DNA from 3 places in the Streptomyces sp. NPDC058195 genome. Region 1 is predicted to be linked to each of the others. Evidence: riboswitches for the same ligand, from Rfam matches in the RefSeq annotation. Region 1 holds a riboswitch; each other region holds the start of a gene.
The links. A riboswitch is a leader RNA that binds a small molecule or an ion and turns the genes downstream of it on or off. The one in region 1 is predicted to bind cyclic di-AMP.

Region 1 (7,369 bases):
TCGCCCGGCTGGAGGGACGGACCGCGCTCGCCACTCTGCTGAAACGGCTCCCGGACCTGCGACTCGCGGGAGAACCAACCGATTTGCGGTGGCGTGGCGGGCTCATCATGCGTGGACTTCGCACCCTCCCCGTGGAGTTCACGCCGGGGCGTGCCGGTACTGAAACTGACGCTGCGTCAACTCTGTGACTTTCACGTGATCCGCGCTGCATCGACTTGTGACGCGCGTTCGAGTCCGGCTAGGTTCACCGTTCGACTCACCAGTCAGACGTCAGTCACACGGAAGGCAATTCCATGGGATCCGCGAACGGCAGGCACCGTCGCCCCCGGCAGGCACCCGCCATCGTCGTCGCAGCGGGCGTGACCGGATCGGCCATCGCCATTCCGCTGCTGGGCGCGTCGGGCGCGTCCGCGGCCGAGGCCACGACCTGGGACCGGGTGGCCGAGTGCGAGAGCGGCGGTGCGTGGAGCGCCGACTTCGGCAACGGCTTCTACGGCGGTCTCCAGTTCTCGCCGGAGACCTGGAAGTCGTACGGCGGTGAGGCCTACGCGGAGCGCGCCGACCTCGCCAGCCGGGCCCAGCAGATAGCGGTGGCCGAGAAGGTCCTGGGGGACCGGGGGCCGAAGGCCTGGCCCAGCTGTGCGGTCATCTCCGGCCTGGCGCCGGGCGGCTCGCTGCCCGGCGTCGACCCCGGCACCGCCCCCGTCGGCGACCCGGCCGGGACGGTGACACCGCCCGGGAACGAGCAGGGTGACCCGTCCGACGGGGCCACGCCGCCCCGAAGCGCCTGGGAGGGCGTGGACGCGGTGGACGGTGCTGACGGCTCGTCCGGGAACAGCGGCAAGCGCCCGGGGAAGGCGAAGGGCGAAGGGGCGGACACGCCGGACGCGGAGTCCTCGCCTTCGGCCACCCCGTCCGGTGCGCCGTCCGACGCACCCTCACGCGCCCCCCGGGACGCCTCCGCTTCGCCCGATTCGGCCGACGGTACGGGCGGGCGGCACCGCGGCACCCCGGCCGCCGAGGAGGGCCGTGGCGCGAACGGCGGTCACCGCGAGTCCGGCCGGCACGCCTCGCGCGGCGGTGGCGACGCGCGCGATACGGCCGATCAGGTCACCGACGGCACGTACACCGTCCGGCCCGGCGACAACCTCTGGACGATTGCTGATGCACAGAAGGTTCCCGGTGGGTGGTCCGCGCTCTACGAGGCGAACAGGAGCGTCGTCGGCTCCGATCCGGACCTCATCCTGCCTGGCCAGAGCCTCGATCTCGACGCCAAGGCCGAGTAGGAGCGGTCCGGTGACGGTCCGGTAATCGCCTAAAAGCGCCCCGAAAATCGGGGCAGTTCAGGGGCCTATGTCCGCTTATGTGTAAGTGAGACATGGGTCTCTTTGCGTCTTCCGGCGTGTCGCGTTCCGGTGGCCCTTCCTGGTGGCCCTCACCTGCGAAAACAGTAATTCTTCAGATGCAAGTACGGACTGATTGTCCGATGTGTCCACCTTTGAATGTAGGGCTTGCGTATGTTTACGGTCGGAATCGCTCGCACCGCGGGCCCCGTCGACCGTCACGCCGAATCCTGCCGTCGGTCGAAGGGAAAACAGACGCGTACAGCGCCGTAGGCAGGAGCGGGGGACCCAGGTAAGCCGCCGGGTCCGGGACGTCGGGACGACGTATCGGATCAGGCTTGGGGTGAAGTCGCGCGCTAGGACGTGCGACCGGGCAACTCACTCGGCCCGAACCCGACAGCTCACCTCGTAGGCGTCGGTGAGGAGAAGTTCCATGCTGCTTTCCAGCAAGGGCAAGCACCGCCGCCCGTCCAAGGTCGTCCGCATCGCCACGCTCGCCGGTGTCGCCGGTGCCGCCGTCGCCGTGCCGCTGATGGGCGCGACCAGCGCCTCCGCCGCCTCCGTCGCCACCTGGGACGCTGTTGCCCAGTGCGAGTCCGGTGGCAACTGGTCCATCAACACCGGCAACGGCTACTACGGCGGCCTGCAGTTCTCGCAGTCCAGCTGGGCCGCCGCCGGTGGCCTCCAGTACGCCTCGCGCGCCGACCTGGCCACCAAGGCCCAGCAGATCGCCACCGCCGAGCGCCTCCTCGACATGCAGGGCCCCGGTGCCTGGGGCTGTGCCGGTGCCGGCGGCCTGACCAACGACGGTGTCGACCCGGGTGTCGACACCGGTTCGTCCTCGAACTCCTCCTCCGGCTCGACCGCCGGTTCCGGCGCCTCCGAGCAGCAGAGCGCCGCCCCGAAGAAGCAGGCGCAGCCGAAGCCGGCCGAGCGCACCGAGGCCCCCGCCGCCTCCCGCTCGGACCGCACCGAGGCCCCGCGTGCCGAGTCGAAGAAGACCGTCACCACCCCGACCGGCGAGAAGGTCAAGAGGGGTGACGGCGAGTACAAGGTCGTCACCGGCGACTCGCTGAGCAAGATCGCCGCCGAGAACGGCGTCAAGGGCGGCTGGCAGCGGCTGTTCGAGCTGAACGAGGACATCGTCAAGGACGCCGACCTGATCTACCCGGGTCAGCAGCTGCACCTGACGAAGTAACAGGGACTCTCTCCTCCCCGGCCGCCCCGGTCCGGCGCGCATCCCCCCGTGCGCACCGGACCGGGGCGCCCTCCTTTCCGGCCTCCCTCCGCTCGGTGGAGCGGGAAGGCGTTCAAGTGTTGTAGTTACCGGCCGGTAGGTTTTGGGCGGAATGCCCGGCAATGCGGTCTCTCGGGTCGTTTTTCGTCCCAGGGGTCGGGCGGTCGTGGGGACGGGCGGGCCGGGCCGGTTAGGCTCTTGTCGCAAGGCCAAAGCGACCCTGCGCCAACAGCGTCATATCCCAGAAGGAGATGCCACGTGCCGTCCATCGACGTCGTCGTAGCCCGGGAAATCCTCGACTCCCGCGGAAACCCCACGGTCGAGGTCGAGGTCGGCCTCGACGACGGCAGCACGGGCCGTGCTGCCGTTCCGTCCGGCGCCTCCACCGGCCAGTTCGAGGCCGTCGAGCTCCGTGACGGCGACCCCAACCGCTACCAGGGCAAGGGCGTCGAGAAGGCCGTCCTCGCCGTGATCGAGCAGATCGGCCCGGAGCTCGTCGGCTACGACGCCACCGAGCAGCGGCTGATCGACCAGGCGATGTTCGACCTGGACGCCACGGAGAACAAGGGCTCGCTCGGCGCCAACGCCATCCTGGGCGTCTCGCTGGCCGTCGCCCACGCCGCCTCCGAGGCCTCGGACCTGCCGCTCTTCCGCTACCTCGGCGGCCCGAACGCGCACCTGCTGCCCGTTCCGATGATGAACATCCTGAACGGCGGCTCGCACGCCGACTCCAACGTGGACATCCAGGAGTTCATGATCGCCCCGATCGGCGCGGAGTCCTTCTCCGAGGCCCTGCGCTGGGGCGCCGAGGTCTACCACACGCTGAAGAAGGTCCTGAAGGCCAAGGGCCTGTCCACCGGCCTCGGCGACGAGGGCGGCTTCGCGCCGAACCTGGACTCCAACCGCGCCGCCCTCGACCTCATCCTGGAGGCCATCAAGGAGGCCGGTTACGTCCCGGGCAAGGACATCGCGCTCGCGCTCGACGTCGCCGCGTCCGAGTTCTACAAGGACGGCGCGTACGAGTTCGAGGGCAAGTCCCGCTCGGCCGTCGAGATGACCGAGTACTACGAGGAGCTCGTCGCCGCGTACCCGCTGGTCTCCCTTGAGGACCCGCTGTTCGAGGACGACTGGGACGGCTGGAAGGTCATCACCGACAAGCTCGGCGCCAAGGTGCAGATCGTCGGCGACGACCTCTTCGTCACCAACCCGGAGCGCCTGGCCCGCGGCATCGAGGAGGGCTCCGCCAACGCCCTGCTCGTCAAGGTCAACCAGATCGGTTCGCTGACCGAGACCCTGGACGCCGTCGAGCTGGCCCAGCGCAACGGCTTCAAGTGCATGATGTCGCACCGCTCCGGCGAGACCGAGGACGTCACCATCGCCGACCTCGCCGTCGCCGTGAACTGCGGCCAGATCAAGACCGGTGCCCCGGCCCGCTCGGACCGCGTCGCGAAGTACAACCAGCTGCTGCGCATCGAGGAGATCCTCGACGACGCCGCGGTGTACGCCGGCCGCTCCGCCTTCCCCCGGTTCCGCTCCGCGGACCAGTAGGCACAGCGCTCCGCGGACCACTGGTCACGGCGCTCCGCGGAGCGGCAGGGCAGCGCTCCGCGGAGCGGTAGGCGCCGCGAACGGCCACGGCCTCCGTCCGTCCCCGCACTCGGTCCCGTACCGTGTGCGGGGACGGATGTGCGTAATGGGGAGGCGGAGAGATGGCCGCGAAGGACCGGGACCGGTTCTCCACCGCGACCCGGCTGCGGCTGCTCGGTGAGCAGACCGCCGCCCGCGTCTACCGTTCGCAGAGCCGCCGTCAGGCCCGCCGCTCGCGTCTCACCGGCCGGGCGGCCTTCCTGGCGCTCGTCGTCTGCTCCCTGGTGGTCGCGCTCGCGTACCCGATGCGCAGCTACGTCTCGCAGCAGGACGAGATCGCCGACCAGGAGCGCCTGGCGCAGCAGGCCAGGGCCCGTACCGAGGAACTGCGCGACGAGAAGGCGCGGCTCCAGGACGACGCGTACATCAGGCGGCTGGCCCGTACGCATCTGCACTACCTTCTTCCCGGGGAGACCGGTTATACGGTGATCGACCCGGACGCGGTCAAGGAGCGCGAGGGCAGGGCGGACGGGTCCGGCCGGCCGTGGCACTCCAATCTGTGGGACGGCGTCGACAGCGCCGACCGCGACTGACCTCCCTCGATCCAGCAGCACCGCATTTCGAGCAGACCCGATCAGAACCTAGGCAGGCATGGACACCCCCCCTCCCCAGACCGAGCCCACCGCGCCCACCGAGGCGGACATCGCCGCGTTCCAGCAGCAGCTGGGCCGCCCGCCGCGCGGTCTGCGCGCGATCGCGCACCGCTGCCCCTGCGGCAACCCGGACGTGGTCGAGACGCAGCCCCGGCTGGAGGACGGCACGCCGTTCCCGACGACGTACTACCTGACGTGCCCGCGTGCCGCCTCCGCGATCGGCACGCTGGAGGCGAACGGGGTCATGAAGGAGATGACCGAGCGCCTCGCCACCGACCCCGAACTGGCCTCCGCCTACCGGGCCGCCCACGAGGACTACATCGCCCGGCGCGACGCCATCGAGGTGCTGGAGGGGTTCCCGAGCGCGGGCGGCATGCCGGACCGGGTGAAGTGCCTGCACGTCCTGGTCGGCCACTCGCTGGCCGCCGGACCGGGCGTGAACCCGCTGGGCGACGAGGCGATCGCGATGCTGCCGGAGTGGTGGCGCAAGGGGCCGTGCGTCACGCCATGCGACGCGCCGGACGAGGGCTGACCGTCCTTCGAGGTCCCCATCCCGCTCCTCGTCCGCCGGAGGGGCCCGATTCCACAGGAGCAGCACCATGACCCGCGTGGCCGCCATCGACTGCGGTACCAACTCCATCCGCCTGCTCGTCGCCGACGCCGACCCGTCCACCGGTGAACTCGGTGAGCTGGACCGGCGGATGGAGATCGTCCGCCTCGGCCAGGGCGTCGACCGCACCGGCCGGCTGGCCCCCGAGGCCCTGGAGCGTACGTTCGCGGCGTGCCGCCAGTACGCGGCGGTGATCAAGGAGCACGGTGCGCAGCGGCTCCGCTTCGTCGCCACCTCCGCCTCCCGGGACGCGGAGAACCGCGACGACTTCGTCCGCGGGGTGGTCGGCATCCTGGGCGTCGAGCCCGAGGTGATCAGCGGTGACCAGGAGGCCGAGTTCTCCTTCACCGGGGCCACCCGGGAGCTCGCGGGCCACGAGCACCTGCCGAAGCCGTATCTGGTGGTCGACATCGGCGGCGGCTCCACCGAGTTCGTCGTCGGCGACGACCGGGTGAGCGCCGCGCGTTCCGTGGACATCGGCTGTGTGCGGATGACCGAGCGGCACCTGGTGCGCGACGGTGTCCTGACCGACCCGCCGACCGCCGGGCAGGCCGAGGCCGTCCGGGCCGATATCGAGGCCGCCCTCGACCTCGCGGGCCGGAGCGTCCCGCTCACCGGGGCCGCCACCCTGGTCGGCCTGGCCGGTACGGTCACCACGGTCGCCGCGATCGCCCTGGGGCTGGAGGCGTACGACTCGTCGGCGATCCACCACTCCCGGATCTCCTTCGAGCAGGTCGAGGAGATCACCGCCCGGCTGCTCGGTTCGACCCACGCCGAGCGGGCCGCGATCGGCGCGATGCACCCGGGACGGGCCGACGTGATCGTCTCCGGCGCGCTGATCCTGCTCGCCGTGATGAAGCGGACCGGGGCCCGGGAGGTCGTGGTCAGCGAGCACGACATCCTCGACGGCATCGCCTGGTCGATCGCGTAGCTCCGCCGGTTCTGGCGGTTCGGCACACCCAGGCACCCCCCGGCACCCACCCCCGGCGCCCCCGGCAGCTCCGGCGGATTCGCCCCCGGCCCTTCGAACACACCGCTCACGCGTACCTTGGCCTGCACCTTTGAGCCCTGAAGGGCCGTCCGGGCGGTGGTTCGAAGGGGGAGGGACGACGAAGTTCGTGAACTTCTTCACAAGGAATTCGGTCCCCGGAAGGGCCGTTCGGCCCCTTGCGGGTGTCCGGGGTCGCTCGCGAGGGTGTTGCACCTCCGCGCCGATGCTTTCCGGGCCGGCTTTCACGGGGTGTTCCGGGGGAGTGGTTCACCCGGAAAAAAGGGCCAAGAGCCAGCTCACAGGCGGTTCATAACGTCTGCGGCCGGGTCGTGGTTCCCCTGTGGCGCCATGACCTCGGTCACGTGGGCGGCGCAGTGTAACAGAGGGGCGCTCATACCTTGTGAAGGGGCGCACTAACCCACCCGCGCGCAGGGGTGGATACTCGATGCCATGAGCACCACGGAGCGTCCCAGGATCCTCGTTGTAGGCGGTGGGTACGTAGGCCTGTACGCAGCTCGACGCATTCTCAAGAAGATGCGCTACGGCGAAGCGACCGTCACGGTCGTGGACCCGCGCTCGTACATGACCTACCAGCCCTTCCTTCCCGAAGCTGCTGCAGGCAGCATCTCTCCCCGGCATGTCGTCGTCCCGCTGCGGCGCGTCCTGCCGAAGGCCGAGGTGCTCACCGGTCGCGTCACCACCATTGATCAGGACCGCAAGGTCGCCACGGTCGCGCCGCTCGTCGGCGAGGCTTACGAGCTGCCCTTCGACTACCTGGTCATCGCGATGGGCGCGGTCTCCCGCACCTTCCCGATCCCCGGCCTCGCCGAGCAGGGCATCGGCATGAAGGGCATCGAGGAGGCCATCGGCCTGCGCAACCACGTCCTGGAGCAGCTGGACAAGGCCGACTCGACGACCGACGAGGAAGTCCGCCGCAAGGCGCTGACC
Region 2 (7,369 bases), on a different contig from region 1:
TCGAGGCAGCCGTGGACCGCGGACGGACACGCGCACCGGGAGCGTCCCGGCTGTTCGTGCTGTGCGCCGTCCTGTGGGGGCTGTTCCTCATGCACGGCGCACCGGCCAGTGCCGTGGAGGGCTGTCACGACGCGCGGGCGATGACCGCCGCCGCGCCGGATGCGGCGGCGACCGGTGGCCACGCCGCCATGGCCGAGGGGGACGGGGCTGAGCGGGTGGCCGCCGCGGCGCCCGGGACCAGCGGCGAGTCGTGCGTGTTCACCCAGTCCCGGGACCGGTTGCTGCCCCTGCTGATGGCACTCGGGCTGGTGGTGCCGGCCGCCGTGGTGCTCGCCGGGCGCCGTACCGCCGTACGGGGACCGGGGCGGCGGGGACCGCCGTTCAGCGGGAGAGGGCTGCTGCTTCAGGTGTGCGTCGCGCGGACGTGACGGGAAACCGCCGGTTCACGGCCCAGGGTGTCAGACCCCTGGGGCCGAACCGGCCGGATCACCCTGCCCTTCCGCGCGCCACGGACGTGGCGCAGCCACCTGGAAAGAGAACTGTGATGTCCGTTGTTCCGCCCTTCGCCGCCCGCCGCCGTCGTACGCTCGCCGCGGCCGGGACCGCCGCCGCACTCGCCCTGGCGCTGACGGCCTGCGGTTCCTCCGACGACTCCTCGGACGACTCGTCCATGCCGGGCATGGATCACGGCTCGGCCAAGGCGTCCGCCCCGGCCGCCGCCGGTACGTTCAACGACGCGGACGTGGAGTTCGCCCAGCAGATGATCCCGCACCACCAGCAGGCCATCGAGATGGCGAAGCTGGCCGACGGCCGGTCCGCCGACGCCGAGATCACGAAGCTGGCCGCCGCGATCGAGAACGCCCAGGACCCCGAGATCAACACGATGAAGGGCTGGCTGACGTCCTGGGGAAAGCCGCTGCCCGACTCCTCGATGGGTGACATGCCCGGGATGGACCATGGCTCGGACGGCGCGGGCATGCCCGGAATGATGTCCGACAAGGACATGGCCGACCTCAAGGCCGCCAAGGGCAAGGACTTCGACAGGAAGTTCGCCCAGCTCATGATCGGTCACCACGAGGGCGCGGTCACCATGGCCGAGGACGAGCAGAAGGAAGGCGGGAACGCCGAAGCGAAGAAGCTCGCCGAAGCCGTCGTCACGGCCCAGACCGCCGAGATCGAGCAGATGAACAAGATCCTCGACCGGCTCTGACCCGGCAGGGGCGCGGGCCCCGTACGGCGTCCGTACGGGGCCCGCGCCTCCCGCGTTCCTGCCTGCCCGCGCCTACGCGGAGGTCACGGGCGCGGCGAGCAGTTCGGCCACCTCCTCGGCGGTGATCTCCCGCAGCTCCTCCTCGGCCAGCAGCCACCGGGTGGTGCCGACCGCTTCGAGGAACGGCAGGTCGTGACTGGCGATCAGCAGCGCCCCCTCGTAGGACTCCAGCGCACCGGTCAGCTGCCGCACACTGGCGAGGTCGAGATTGTTGGTCGGCTCGTCCATCATCAGCAGCTGCGGGGCGGGTGCGGCGAGCATCGTCGCGGCCAGCGCGGCACGGAACCGTTCGCCGCCCGAGAGGGTGCCCGCCGGCTGCTCGGCGCGTTTCCCCTGGAAGAGGAAGCGCGCGAGCTGGGCGCGGATGTGGTTGTCGGTGATCCCGGGAGCCATGCGGGCCGCGTTCGCCGCCACGCTCAGCTCCGGGTCCAGCACATCGAGCCGCTGCGGGAGGAACCGCGTCGGCACGTAGGTCCTGGCCTCGCCGGACAGCGGGGCCAGCTCGCCGGTGAGCGTGCGCAGCAGCGTCGTCTTCCCCGCGCCGTTGCGGCCGACGAGCGCGACCCGTTCGGGGCCGTGCACCTGGAGGTTTCCGTCGCGCAGGCGGCCGAACCGGGGGCGCAGTTCGCTCACGGTCAGTACGGTGCGCCCGGCGGGCACCGCGGTGTGCGGCAGGCTCACCCGGATCTCGGCATCGTCGCGGATCGCGTCCGCGGCCTCCTCGCGCCGCTCGCGCGCCTCACTGAGCCGCTCCTCGTGGACGCCGCGGAGCTTGCCCGCGGACTCCTGGGCGGACCGCTTGCGGCGGCCGGCCAGGATCTTCGGCAGGCCCCCCTCGATCTCGGCCTTCTTTCCGGTGCGCTGACGCCGGGCCAGCTTCGTACGGGTCTCCTCCAGTTCGCGCTTCTGGCGGCGTACGTCCGCCTCGGCGGCGCGGAGCATCCGGCCGGCGGCCTCCTGCCCGGTGGCCACGGCCTCCTGGTACGCCGACCAGCCGCCCCCGTACCAGTTCACCGATCCTGCGCGCAGTTCGGCGATGCGGTCCACGCGCTCCAGCAGCTCGCGGTCGTGGCTGACCACGACCAGTACGCCCGAGTGCCAGGAGTCGACGGCCTCGTACAGCCTCTGGCGCGCGAACAGGTCCAGGTTGTTGGTGGGTTCGTCCAGGAGCAGGATGTCGGGCCGTTCGAGCAGCAGCGCCGCCAGGCGCAGCAGCACGGTCTCCCCACCGGACAACTCGCCCACGGTGCGGTCGAGTTCGACGCTGCCGAGGCCGAGCGAGCCCAGGGTCGCCAGGGCCCTTTCCTCGACGTCCCAGTCGTCGCCGACCGTCTCGAAGTGCTTCTCGTCGACATCTCCGGACTCGATGGCCCGCAGCGCCTCGCGCCGCTTCGCGATGCCGAGCGCGACGTCCACCCGCAGGGTGGTGTCGAGAGTGATGTTCTGCGGCAGGTACGCGAGGCTGCCGCCGATGGTCACCGAGCCTTCGGACGGGCGCAGCTGCCCGGTGAGCAGCCGCAGCAGAGTGGACTTGCCGGCACCGTTGTTGCCGACGAGTCCGATCCGGCCGCGGCCGATGCTCAGCGAGAGCCCGTCGAAGACCGTGGTGCCGTCCGGCCAGCGGAAGGTCAGGGCCGAGCAGGTGAGAGAGGCGCTGGGGGCGGTGGGTGTCGCCATGGTTTTCCTCGCAGTCGCGGGTCGCAATGAAGGGGGGATTCGTATGCGAGCACCACGCGACCGGGCGGCGGAGAAAAGGTACGGCGGTCCTGGAGATCGAGGGACGGCTCATGCACCGAGGTCGCATCCACGCGAGGTCACGGGCAGTGCGGAAGCACTGCGGCAACGTGACGTGCGTACGGCGGGATGCCGTACGGCGTGGTGTTCGCGGACCTCAGATGCGCAACGTCCACCTCTATCGGAGACAACAGGACGTGAAAACCATAACGGCGGGGAGCTGGGTTGGCAACGTCCGCCGACCTGCGGGGGAGGTGCGTGGAGCCGGATGCGGAATGCCTCTTTCGTTATTCCGTGGCGCGAGTCACACCCTGCCCGTGGTGACGGTGCCGCGCGCTCCGGAACCCTTTTCCCGCAAGGGCCGGGCCCGGTCGGTGTGAGGTGGGTTACGGGGAATTCGGCTTCTTGATCTTGTATGCGAACTACCTGCGGAAAATAGGGTCTTGTCCGCTTCGGCTTCCCTCGCCTACGGTCTCCCTCAATCCGGGCGGAACGCCGAATCCTGCCGCTGTCCGGCCCATTCCGACCACTCGTGTACGGCAGGAGCGGGGAACCCAGGTACGTCGCCGGTCCGGACACCGGGCGGCTCGGGGTGAAGCCGCGCTCTCGCGCGGCCGGGCAGCTCCAGCCCGAACCCGACAGCTCACCTCGCAGGCGACGGAGAGGAACCACCATGACCTTCACCGGTACGCGCCGTCGACGCACCGCCACCTCGCTGACCAGGGGCTTCATAGGCATGGGCACGGGAGTGGCCGCGCTGCTGCTGCCGCTGCTCGGTGCCCAGGCCGCCTCGGCGGCACCGGCCCCGCAGGCCATCACCGCGACCGCCGCGCAGCCCGCGGCCTACACGGACGATCTGGACGGCTGGATCAAGGAATCGCTCGCCGTCATGGCCGAGCACAGCATCCCCGGCAGCTACGAGGGAATCCACCGCAACATCATGCGCGAGTCCTCCGGCAACCCGCTCGCCGTCAACAACTGGGACTCCAACGCCGCCGCCGGAACCCCGTCCAAGGGCCTGCTCCAGATCATCGACCCGACGTTCCTCGCCTACCACGTGCCCGGCACATCGACGGACAGCTTCGACCCCGTCGCCAACATCGCCGCGGCGTGCAACTACGCCGCCGACCGGTACGGTTCCATCGACAACGTCAACGGCGCCTACTGACCCCGGTCACTCCGGGGCGGATCCCGCCGCCTGCTCCGGTTCGGCGCGGGGCGGGAGCGGCACGGTGGCCGCCGCCCCGTTCCGCACCGCCCGCACCGCGGCTTCGTGCAGGCGGCGGCTGTCCTCCTCCGAACAGCACGCCACGGGGCTGCCCGCCATGGTGAACCAGTCGATCGCCCCCGAGTACTGCACCGTGATCTGGGCCGTGTCCTCGGCCCAGGTCGTGTGCACCGTCAGGTCCCCGGACAGGACTCCGACCTCCTCCGTCAGCACGCCACCGTGCCCGGAGAACACACCACAAGTCGTCCACGACGCCCAAGCCATGCATCCAGGCTGGCACCGGGGCGGCGAATGCGCGACCCATGGGCCCCGCCCGCGCGCCGGATGCTGGACACGGGCGAAATTTTCCGTCCGTCCCCCCTTCGGTTCCCGCACCGCCGATCTCCGGACGCCTCCTACCCAGTTCACGTCAAATCGTCGAAGAAGGTTGCTGGAACAACGGATTCCGTAGGTGAACACCTCTTGACCTGCGGAAGACGTCAGGATTGCATGGCGCGCTGGGAGCGACGAAACCACACTTCATGTCCTCGTCTGGAGGCGATACCGCTCCCGTGCTCAGACACCGCACTTTTGATCGGAACCGCACGATGACCGACACGCTCAGCGCACCACAGGCACTCGCCCCGGCGACCGGCCCCACCCCCCAGAAGCTCAAGCGCTCCATCGGCGTCGTGGGCGGCACGCTGCTCACGCTCTCCTGCGTGACGCCCGCCTCGACCCTCTTCGTGGTCGTGCCGGACCTCTTCTCCAGCCTCGGTACGTACACCGCCCTGACCATCGCCATCGGCTCGCTGCTCTGCGTCGCGGTCGCCTTCTGCTACTCGGAACTGGGCACCCTCATTCCCAGCGCCGGCGGTGAGTACGCCATGGTGTCGACCATGGCGGGACGGCTCGCCGGATGGCTCGTCTTCGTGCTCTCGCTGCTGGTCGTGATGATCGTGCCCCCGGTGATCTCCATGGGGACGGCGGACTACCTGGCGCCCCTCGTGCACATACCGGCCCCCATCGCAGGCGCCGGAGTCATGCTGCTCGCCACCCTCGCGGGCCTGCTGGACCTGCGCGCCAACGCGTGGATCACCGGAATCTTCCTGGTCCTCGAAGTGATCGCGGCGGGCGTCGTCGCCGTGCTGGGCTTCGCCCACACCGAGCGCGGCGGATCGGCGCTGGTGCACGGCACGGTCGCCACGACCGGCGGTTCCCACTCCACCGTCACCGCGATGATGGTGATCTCCGGACTGGCCATCGCGCTCTTCATCACCCAGGGCTTCTCCACCGCCGTCTACCTCTCCGAAGAGCTGGAGAACCCGCGGCGCAACGTGGCCCGCACCGTGCTCGCCACCCTCGCCATCTCCAGCGCCGTCATCCTGATCCCGGTCATCGCCATCACCCTGGGTGCCCCGGACCTGGAGGCCCTGACCTCAGGCGACCTCAACACCATGGTCGCCGCCTGGTCCAACTCGGCGGTCGGCACCTTCGTCAGCCTCTGCGTCGCCCTCGCGATCATCAACGCGGGCATCGTCATGGTCATCCAGAACTCCCGGGTGCTCTTCGCCTCGGCCCGCGACAAGGCATGGCCCGCACCGGTCAACAACGCCCTGGCCCGGCTCGGCCGGTTCGGCTCGCCGTGGGTCGCGACCCTGCTCGTCGGTGTTCCCGGGGCGGCGCTCTGCTTCGTCAACCTCGACACCCTGTACGGCGTCACCGGCGTCTCCGTCACCGCCATGTACCTGCTGGTCGCCGTCGCGGCCCTGCTCTGCCGCCGCGGCACCCACCGCGAGGCACCGGCCTGGCGCATGCCGCTCTGGCCCGCCGTGCCCGTGCTGCTGATCGCCGTGCTGGCGTACATCCTGACCCAGCAGGAGGCCGAGTACCTGCTGTGGACCGGCGGCATCACCGCGGTCGCCACGCTCTACTGGGCGTTCTACCTGCGGCCCCGCCGCGAGACCCGCTGGCTGGTCAGCATTCCGGAGGACGCCCAGCCCTGACCGGGGCGTGTTCCGCGCGGTGTCCGGCCCGCCGGTGGAGATCCTCCACCGGCGGGCCGCGCCCGTCCCTGTCCGTCGCCCGACCGGGCGCAGCGCCGCCCCGGCGACGGGCGGACCCGCCCGGCCATGCCCACAGTGGGACGCAGGGGGCGTCGTCGGAACACGGGGAGCAGTGGCGGGATGGGCGTCCAACGCGTCGGAATCGTCGTACATCAGGGCCGCCCCGAGGCCGTCATCACCGCCGGTGTCGTACGCGACTGGTGCGCCCGCGAAGCGATCCCCTGCACGGACATCGACGTGTGGAGGGGGGACGGACACAGGCGCGGCGGGCGCGAGGAGGCCGACGTCGCCGGGAACCCCGATCTGATCGTGACACTCGGCGGCGACGGCACGTTCCTGCGCGGCGCCAGGATCGCCGCGAAGAACGACGGCGCCGTGCTCGGGATCGACCTGGGCCGTGTCGGCTTCCTGACCGAGGTGCCATCCGGTGACGTGGTGCGGGCGCTCGACGCCGTCCACCGGGGCCGGGCGGAGTTCGAGGAGCGCATGACCCTGACCATGCGGGCCTCCCGGGTGCTCGAAGTGCCCCCGGACATCGACGCCCTGATGGGCTACGGGCGGCGACCGATGCTGCCCCCGCCGCAGGTCGCCCCGGACGCGGAGGCCGCGGCGGAGGGCTGGGGAGTGGCACTGGACGTCACCGCCCTCAACGACATCGTCGTGGAGAAGCTCGCCCGGGACCGGCAGGTGAGCCTCGGCGTCTACATCGGCGGCCGGCTCCTCGCCGCGTACTCCGCCGACGCCGTCATCATGGCGACGCCCACCGGCTCGACCGCGTACAGCTTCGCCGCCGGCGGCCCGGTGGTCTCACCACGCATGGACGCGGTCCTCTTCACCCCCGTCGCGGCGCACATGACCTTCGACCGCACCGTGGTCGCCGCGGCCGACGAACCGATCGCCGTACGGGTCCTGCCGCACTCCGGCCAGGCCGCGGTGACCATCGACGGCCAACTGCGCGGCGTGCTGGACGCCGGGGACTGGCTCGGGGTGTACGCGGCACCGCGCCGCCTGCGGATCGTCCGGCTCGGTCCGCACGACTTCTACGGTCGCCTGCGCACCCGCCTGCGCCTCACGGACGCACCCGCCGCGGCG
Region 3 (7,369 bases), on a different contig from region 1:
CCGACAACCGGGCGGTGCTGGTCTACGAGCCGGTCGAGGCGGCCGAGTCCGCGGACGCCGACGCTGACGACACCGACGCGCAGGAAGGAGCGGGCAAGTGACCGACGCCGCGACTGGAGTTTCGATGCAGTACCACCCGCAGCCGGTCCCCGGCGTCGCCCGTCCCTGGGCCTTCCCCGCCCCGGAGCGCGGCTCCCTGCCCAACGGCCTCACGGTGCTCCGCTGCCACCGCCCCGGCCAGCAGGTCGTGGCGGTCGAGATCTTCCTCGACGCCCCGCTGGACGCCGAGCCCGAGGGCCTCGACGGCGTGGCCACGATCATGTCGCGGGCCCTGTCCGAGGGCACCGACAAGCGCACCGCGGAGGAGTTCGCCGCCGAGCTGGAGCGCTGCGGTGCCACGCTCGACGCGCACGCGGACCACCCCGGCGTCCGGGTCTCCCTTGAGGTTCCGGCCTCCCGGCTGGCCAAGGCGCTCGGACTGGTCGCCGAGGCGCTGCGGGCGCCCGCCTTCTCCGACAGCGAGATCGAGCGGCTGGTGCGCAACCGGCTCGACGAGATCCCGCACGAGCAGGCCAACCCGGCCCGGCGCGCCGCCAAGCAGCTCTCCAAGGAGCTCTTCCCGGCACAGGCGCGCATGTCGCGTCCGCGCCAGGGCACCGAGGAGACGGTGGAGCGGATCGACGCGGCGGCCGTGCGCGCCTTCTTCGAGGCCCACGTCCGGCCGTCCGCCGCGACCGCCGTGGTCGTCGGTGACCTCACCGGCATCGATCTGGACGCCCTGCTCGCCGACACCCTGGGCGACTGGTCGGGCGAGGCCGCCGAGTCCCGCCCGGTGCCTCCGATCACCGCCGACGACACCGGCCGCGTGGTGATCGTCGACCGTCCCGGCGCGGTCCAGACCCAGCTGCTGATCGGCAGGGTCGGCGCCGACCGCCACGACCGTGTGTGGCCGGCCCAGGTGCTCGGCACCTACTGCCTGGGCGGCACGCTCACCTCCCGCCTCGACCGGGTGCTGCGCGAGGAGAAGGGCTACACGTACGGCGTGCGGGCCTTCGCCCAGGTGCTGCGCTCGACGGCCCCGGGCTCCGCCTCGGGCGCCACCGGTGCCTCGATGCTGGCCATCAGCGGTTCGGTGGACACGGAGTCCACCGAACCGGCGCTGAAGGACCTGTGGACGGTCCTGCGGACGCTGGCGGCCGGGGGCCTCACCGACGAGGAGCGCGAGACGGCGGTGCAGAACCTGGTGGGCGTGGCGCCCCTGAAGTTCGAGACGGCGGCCTCCGTCGCGGGAACCCTCGCCGACCAGGTCGAGCAGCATCTGCCGGACGACTACCAGGCGCAGCTGTACGCCCGCCTCGCGGAGACCGGCACGGTCGAGGCGACCGCGGCGGTCGTCAACGCCTTCCCGGTCGACCGGCTGGTCACGATCCTGGTCGGCGACGCGGCCCGGATCGAGGAGCCCGTCCGGACCCTGGGCATCGGAGAGGTGACGGTGGTCACCGGCTGACCGGCTGGTCATCGGTCGGCCTCTGGCCGCACCGATCGGTACGCAGTGGGGCAAAGGGGCGACCCTCGCGAGCGAGATCTCGCGAGAGTCGCCCCTTTTGTCCGTTCTGTTGCAAGGGTTGCCTGTCTGCCCTGTGGGATGCGCTACAAAACGCCCTGTCCGTTTGGCGGATGAAAGTCGCCCCGTTTAGCGTCGGCACGACTGTTCGCCACTCGTATGCCGCATCCGCGACGTACCGGACAGTCATCGCCGAGTCCCCGTCCGGCGCGAGCCCGGGGAGCCGGGGACCCACGCAGTCCCTGGGGTGAATCGGACGCCTGAGCCCCAAGGGGCCGGGGCGCCCGTAGGAGACCTTCCTGCTCCGAACCCGTCAGCTAACCCGGTAGGCGAGAAGGAAGGAAAGGATCAGCCACTCCATGGCGTTCACCCGTGCCACCGGGAAGCATCGTGCCCCGGGCCGACTGAAGCGCAAGGGCGCGAAGGCCGTCGGCGTCGCGGCCCTGGCCACCACCGGCGTCATCGGCGGTCTGGCCGCCCCGGCCGTCGCCGCGGACGCCGAGTCCGCCGCCGTCGAGGACACCGGCCTGACCCAGGTCCTCACCATCGACGAGACCCTCGCCGAGCGGATCGGAGCCCAGGCCGACGCGCAGCGGCACCAGGCCGACGCCGCGGCGAAGGCCGAGGCCGAGGCCAAGGCGAAGGCGAAGGCCGAGGCGCGGAAGAAGGCAGCGGCCAAGAAGAAGGCCGAGGCCAAGGCGGCTGCGGAGCGCGCGGCCGAGTCCCGCGCCGGGACGGCGACCCGTGTCGCCCGGTCCGCCGAGCGCACCGCGCTGGGCGCCTTCCACCTTCCGGTCGCCGGTTCGTACGTCTCCACCAGCTACAAGTCCGGCGGCTCGCTCTGGTCCTCCGGCAGTCACTCGGGCGTCGACTTCCACGCCGCGTCCGGCAGCTCCGTCGTCGCCGTCGGCGCCGGTACGGTCGTCGAGGCCGGCTGGGGCGGCGCGTACGGCAACAACATCGTGCTCCGGATGGCGGACGGCACGTACACGCAGTACGGCCACCTCTCCTCGATCGGTGTCGCGGTCGGTCAGGGCGTCGCCGCGGGCCAGCAGATCGGCCTCTCCGGTTCGACCGGGAACTCCACCGGGCCGCACCTTCACTTCGAGGCCCGGACGACGCCGTCGTACGGCTCCGACGTGGACCCGGTCGCGTACCTGCGCGCCCATGGCGCCGCCCTCTGACCGGCGCACCGCCACAGCTTCCGCCGAAGGCCCCGGGCTCCGCGTCCGGGGCCTTCGGCGTGCCCGCCGTGCGGTACGGGCGACCGCCCGGCGCCGGACCTTCGCGCGGCCGGAAGGTATTCATGAATTTCCACCCGGCATCGGAAATGGTGCCGCATTGCCATAGAGTCACGGAACAGGCGTCGGGCAGCCGCTTTTAGCGGGCATGGAGACGGAGGTTCGGGCATGCGCATTCCCGCGCATTCGGTAAGTACGGCGATCCGTGACGACATCGTCTCCGGTGTCTTCGGGCGCGGCAGCCGTCTCAGGGAGGAGGTGCTGGCCCGGCGGTACGGGGTCTCCCGCGTCCCGGTCCGCGAAGCGCTGCGCACCCTGGAGTCCGAGGGCTTCGTGGTCACCCGCAGACACGCGGGTGCCTGTGTCGCCGAGCCCACCGACCTGGAGGCGGCCGACCTCCTGGAGGTCCGGATGCTGCTGGAGCCGCTGGGTGCCGCCCGCGCCGCGCAGCGCCGCACCGAGGCCCACCTCAAGGTGCTGTGCGGCCTCGTGCGCCTCGGTCACGACCGGGTGCGGCGGGGCGAGGGCGAGGATCTGCGCGCGCTGGGCGGCTGGTTCCACGAGACGCTGGCACAGGCCTCCGGCAGCCCTGGCCTGATCGCCCTGCTCGGCCAGCTGCGGCACAAGATCGCCTGGATGTACGTGGTCGAGCAGCCGGCCCGGCCGGCGGACGCCTGGGCCGAGCGCGGGGCCATCGTGGACGCGGTGGCGCGCGGTGACGCCGACCGGGCCAGGGCGCTGGCCGTCCACCACGCGGAGCGAGCGGCGGCCGGGCACCGGCTGCGCTCCCGGCTTCCCGCGCCGATGCCCGGGTGAGGCCCCCGCAACATTCCGAAAACACCGCGGGCATCCGTTGTTAACGAGGACGCCGTATAAAAGGGATGAGGTTCCGTGCGGCCGGCCTTCTGGATTTCCCGTACCGCATTTCTTTCCCGGTTGAATGTCCCGGAACGTGAAAAAGCCGCGGCCCTGTTCGGTGGTGCCGCGGCTCTTTCGGTGAAAACGCTTCAGACGGTCTCCGGAAGCTCTTCGAGTCCCTCGGCGACCAGCTTCGCCAGACGGTCCAGAGCGGCTTCGGCGTCGTCCGCCTCGGAAGCGAGCACGATCTCCTCGCCCCCCTGTGCGCCGAGGCCGAGGACCGCGAGCATGGACGCGGCGTTCACCGGGGTGCCCTCGGACCTGGCGATCGTCACGGGGACGCCGGAAGCCGTGGCGGCACGGACGAAGATGGAAGCGGGGCGGGCGTGCAGGCCCTCGGCCCAACCGACGTTGACGCGGCGCTCAGCCATGGTTCTGCCCTTCACGAATCAACAGTTGTCTAGACCATTCTCGCATGCGGTGCGCGGTGTTCCGGCCGAGCCGCCGGACGTCCGTGACGTGCGGGACATCCCTTGATCGGCCCTCCCAGACTGCCCCGGCCCCGGTACGTACGCGACCGCTGACAGAGCCGTAGGCTTTGCCCATGGAGCCCGCCCCGGAGCAGAGTCCCCATCATGTCTACCCCGACCACTGGGAAGCGGACGTCGTCCTCCGCGACGGCGGCACCGCGCGCATCAGGCCCATCACCACCGACGACGCCGAGCGACTGGTCAGCTTCTACGAGCAGGTCTCCGACGAGTCGAAGTACTACCGGTTCTTCGCCCCGTATCCCCGGCTGTCCGACCGGGACGTGCACCGCTTCACCCATCACGACTACGTCGACCGGGTGGGGCTCGCCGTCACGGTCGGCGGCGAGTTCATCGCGACCGTCCGCTACGACCGGATCGACGAGCGGGGCAGGCCCGCCTCCGCGCCCGCCGACGAGGCCGAGGTCGCGTTCCTGGTCCAGGACGCGCACCAGGGCCGCGGCGTGGCCTCGGCGCTCCTCGAACACATCGCGGCCGTCGCCCGCGAGCGCGGCATCCGCCGCTTCGCCGCCGAGGTGCTGCCCGCCAACACCAAGATGATCAAAGTGTTCCGGGACGCCGGGTACACCCAGCAGCGCAGCTTCGAGGACGGCTCCGTCCACCTCACCCTGGACCTCGAACCGACCGCCGAGTCCCTCGCCGTCCAGCGCGGCCGCGAGCACCGGGCCGAGGCCCGCTCCGTGCAACGCCTGCTGGCCCCCGGCTCCGTGGCCGTCATCGGCGTCGGCCGGACCCCCGGAGGTGTCGGCCGCACCGTCCTGCGCAACGTCCTCGGCGCCGGGTTCACCGGCCGCACGTACGCCGTCAACAGCGCCTTCACCGCCGGACAGGACACGATCGACGGCGTCCCCGCCCGCCGCTCCCTCGGTGAGATAGGCGAACCGGTCGACCTCGCGGTCGTCGCCGTCCCCGCCGACCGCGTTCCGGAAGCCGTCGCGGACTGCGGCGAGCACGGGGTGCAGGGCCTGGTCGTCCTCTCCGCCGGGTACGCCGAATGGGGTGCCGAGGGCAGGGACCGGCAGCGCGAGCTGGTCCGGCAGGCCCGTTCGTACGGCATGCGGATCATCGGCCCGAACGCCTTCGGCCTCATCAACACCTCGGACGCGGTACGGCTGAACGCCTCGCTCGCCCCCGAGCCGCCCGCCCGGGGCCGGATCGGCCTCTTCACCCAGTCCGGAGCGATCGGCATCGCCCTGCTCTCCGGCCTCTACCGGCGCGGCGCGGGCCTGTCGACCTTCATCTCCGCGGGCAACCGCGCCGACATCTCCGGCAACGACTTCCTCCAGTACTGGTACGAGGACCCCGATACCGACGTCGCCCTGCTGTACCTGGAGTCGATCGGCAACCCCCGCAAGTTCACCCGCCTCGCGCGCCGGACCGCGGCCGTCAAGCCGGTGGTCGTGGTGAAGGGGGCCCGGCACAGCGGCTCCACCCCGCCCGGCCACGCGGTGCCGACCCGGCGCATTCCGGACGCCACGGTCTCGGCGCTCATGCGGCAGGCGGGCGTGATCCGGGTGGACACGGTCACGGAGATGGTCGACGCGGGTCTTCTCCTCGCCGACCAGCCGCTGCCCGCGGGCCCCCGGGTCATGATCCTCGGCAACTCCGAATCGCTCGGCCTGCTCACGTACGACGCCTGCCTCGCCGAGGGGCTGCGCCCGCGGCTGCCGCTGGACCTCACCACCGCCGCCACCCCGCAGGACTTCAGGGACGCCCTGGCGAAGGCGCTGGCCGACGAGGGCTGCGACGCGGTGATCGTGACGGCGATCCCCTGGGTCGGCGAGGACGGCCAGGCGGAAGCGGGCGACGGCGAAGTGCTCGCGGAGGCGCTGCGCTCGGCCGCCGCCGCGGGCCCGGCCAAGCCGGTGGCAGTCGTACACGTCGAGATCGGCGGGCTCGCGGAGGCCCTGGCCGCGGCCACCGGCACGGTTGCCCGCCCCTCGGCGGGCGGGGAAGCCCCGCAGGGCCCGCAGACCCCGCAGACCCAGCAGGGCCCCCGAGCCCCGGAGTCCGTGCGAGCGCCCGAGGCCCCGCAACCTCCGCCGGAAGCGGAGGCCCCCGGCCGCATCCCCGCCTACCCCGCCGCCGAACGGGCGGTCCGCGCCCTGGCCGAAGCGGTGCGGTACGCCCAGTGGCGGCGGCAGGCCGCCATCCCCGGCAAGGTGCCCGAATTCCTCGACGACACCATCGACGAGCCGGGCGCCGCCCACCTCATCGACACCCTCCTCGGCCCCGACCCCGACCTCCGGGGCCGACAGCTCGGCACGGACGAGGCCCGTGGACTCCTGGCCCGCTACGGCATCACCGTACGGCCGACGCTCCCGGCCCCCGACCCGGACGCCGCCGTCGTCGCCGCCGCCCGGCTCGGCTATCCCGTGGCGCTCAAGACCACCGCACCCCACCTGCGTCACCGCGCCGACCTCGGCGGCGTCCGGCTCGACCTGGCGGACGAGGACGCGCTGCGCCGGGCCTACGGCGAACTGACCGAGCTGCTGGGCGGCCCCGCCGAACTCCAGCCCGTCGTCCAGTCCATGGCACCGCGCGGCGTCGACACCGTCATACGGGCCACGATCGACCCGGCCGCGGGCGCCGTCCTCTCCTTCGGCCTCGCCGGAGCCCCCTCCGAGCTGCTCGGCGACACCGCCCACCGCCTCGTCCCGGCCACCGACCGCGACGCCGCGGAGCTGATCCGGTCCATCCGGGCCGCGCCGGTGCTCTTCGGCTGGCGCGGAGCCGCCCCGGTGGACACCGCGGCACTCGAAGAGCTGCTGCTCCGGGTCTCCCGGCTGGTCGACGACCACCCCGAGGTGGTCTCCGTCGCCCTGGAGCCCGTGGTGGTCGCGACCCGGGGACTGACCGTCCTCGGCGCGAGCGTCCGCCTCTCGCCGCCCCCGGCCCGTACCGATCTCGGCCCCCGCCGCCTGCCCAACTACTGACCGGAGCGGCCGCCGGCCGCCCCGTCGCGCAACGTCCCCGGCAGTCATCGGGCCCCCGTAGGATGGTGCCCATGGCAAAGACCGGTACGACGACCCAGGGGCTGCGCGCGGCGATCGAGCGCAGTGGCTACTACCCGGCCCTCGTGGCCGAGGCGGTGGAGGCCGCCGTGGGCGGTGAGCCGGTTGCCTCGTACCTGGTGCACCAGGAGACCACGTTCGACT

Region 2: another riboswitch for cyclic di-AMP. It lies ahead of ACFVWY_RS10720 (transglycosylase SLT domain-containing protein); the one in region 1 lies ahead of ACFVWY_RS31120 (transglycosylase family protein).
Region 3: another riboswitch for cyclic di-AMP. It lies ahead of ACFVWY_RS12805 (M23 family metallopeptidase); the one in region 1 lies ahead of ACFVWY_RS31120 (transglycosylase family protein).

Annotation. Positions count from the first base shown of each region.
Region 1 covers NZ_JBHVVM010000034.1:50,353-57,721, reverse strand. Annotated here, with positions in the region: gene ACFVWY_RS31130 (cytochrome P450) at 1-188, shown strand, start outside; gene ACFVWY_RS31125 (transglycosylase family protein) at 294-1,286, shown strand; cyclic di-AMP (ydaO/yuaA leader) riboswitch at 1,599-1,773, shown strand; gene ACFVWY_RS31120 (transglycosylase family protein) at 1,777-2,541, shown strand; gene eno (phosphopyruvate hydratase) at 2,839-4,128, shown strand; gene ACFVWY_RS31110 (septum formation initiator family protein) at 4,290-4,760, shown strand; gene ACFVWY_RS31105 (DUF501 domain-containing protein) at 4,819-5,352, shown strand; gene ACFVWY_RS31100 (exopolyphosphatase) at 5,420-6,361, shown strand; gene ACFVWY_RS31095 (NAD(P)/FAD-dependent oxidoreductase) at 6,872-7,369, shown strand, end outside.
Region 2 covers NZ_JBHVVM010000006.1:263,675-271,043, forward strand. Annotated here, with positions in the region: gene ACFVWY_RS10705 (hypothetical protein) at 12-428, shown strand; gene ACFVWY_RS10710 (DUF305 domain-containing protein) at 545-1,210, shown strand; gene ACFVWY_RS10715 (ABC-F family ATP-binding cassette domain-containing protein) at 1,283-2,947, opposite strand; cyclic di-AMP (ydaO/yuaA leader) riboswitch at 3,509-3,674, shown strand; gene ACFVWY_RS10720 (transglycosylase SLT domain-containing protein) at 3,741-4,172, shown strand; gene ACFVWY_RS10725 (hypothetical protein) at 4,179-4,496, opposite strand; gene ACFVWY_RS10730 (APC family permease) at 4,820-6,217, shown strand; gene ACFVWY_RS10735 (NAD(+)/NADH kinase) at 6,398-7,369, shown strand, end outside.
Region 3 covers NZ_JBHVVM010000008.1:107,645-115,013, forward strand. Annotated here, with positions in the region: gene ACFVWY_RS12795 (M16 family metallopeptidase) at 1-101, shown strand, start outside; gene ACFVWY_RS12800 (M16 family metallopeptidase) at 125-1,507, shown strand; cyclic di-AMP (ydaO/yuaA leader) riboswitch at 1,745-1,910, shown strand; gene ACFVWY_RS12805 (M23 family metallopeptidase) at 1,924-2,748, shown strand; partial or broken gene ACFVWY_RS12810 (GntR family transcriptional regulator) at 2,974-3,665, shown strand; gene ACFVWY_RS12815 (HPr family phosphocarrier protein) at 3,813-4,094, opposite strand; gene ACFVWY_RS12820 (GNAT family N-acetyltransferase) at 4,268-7,147, shown strand; gene ACFVWY_RS12825 (DUF5998 family protein) at 7,219-7,369, shown strand, end outside.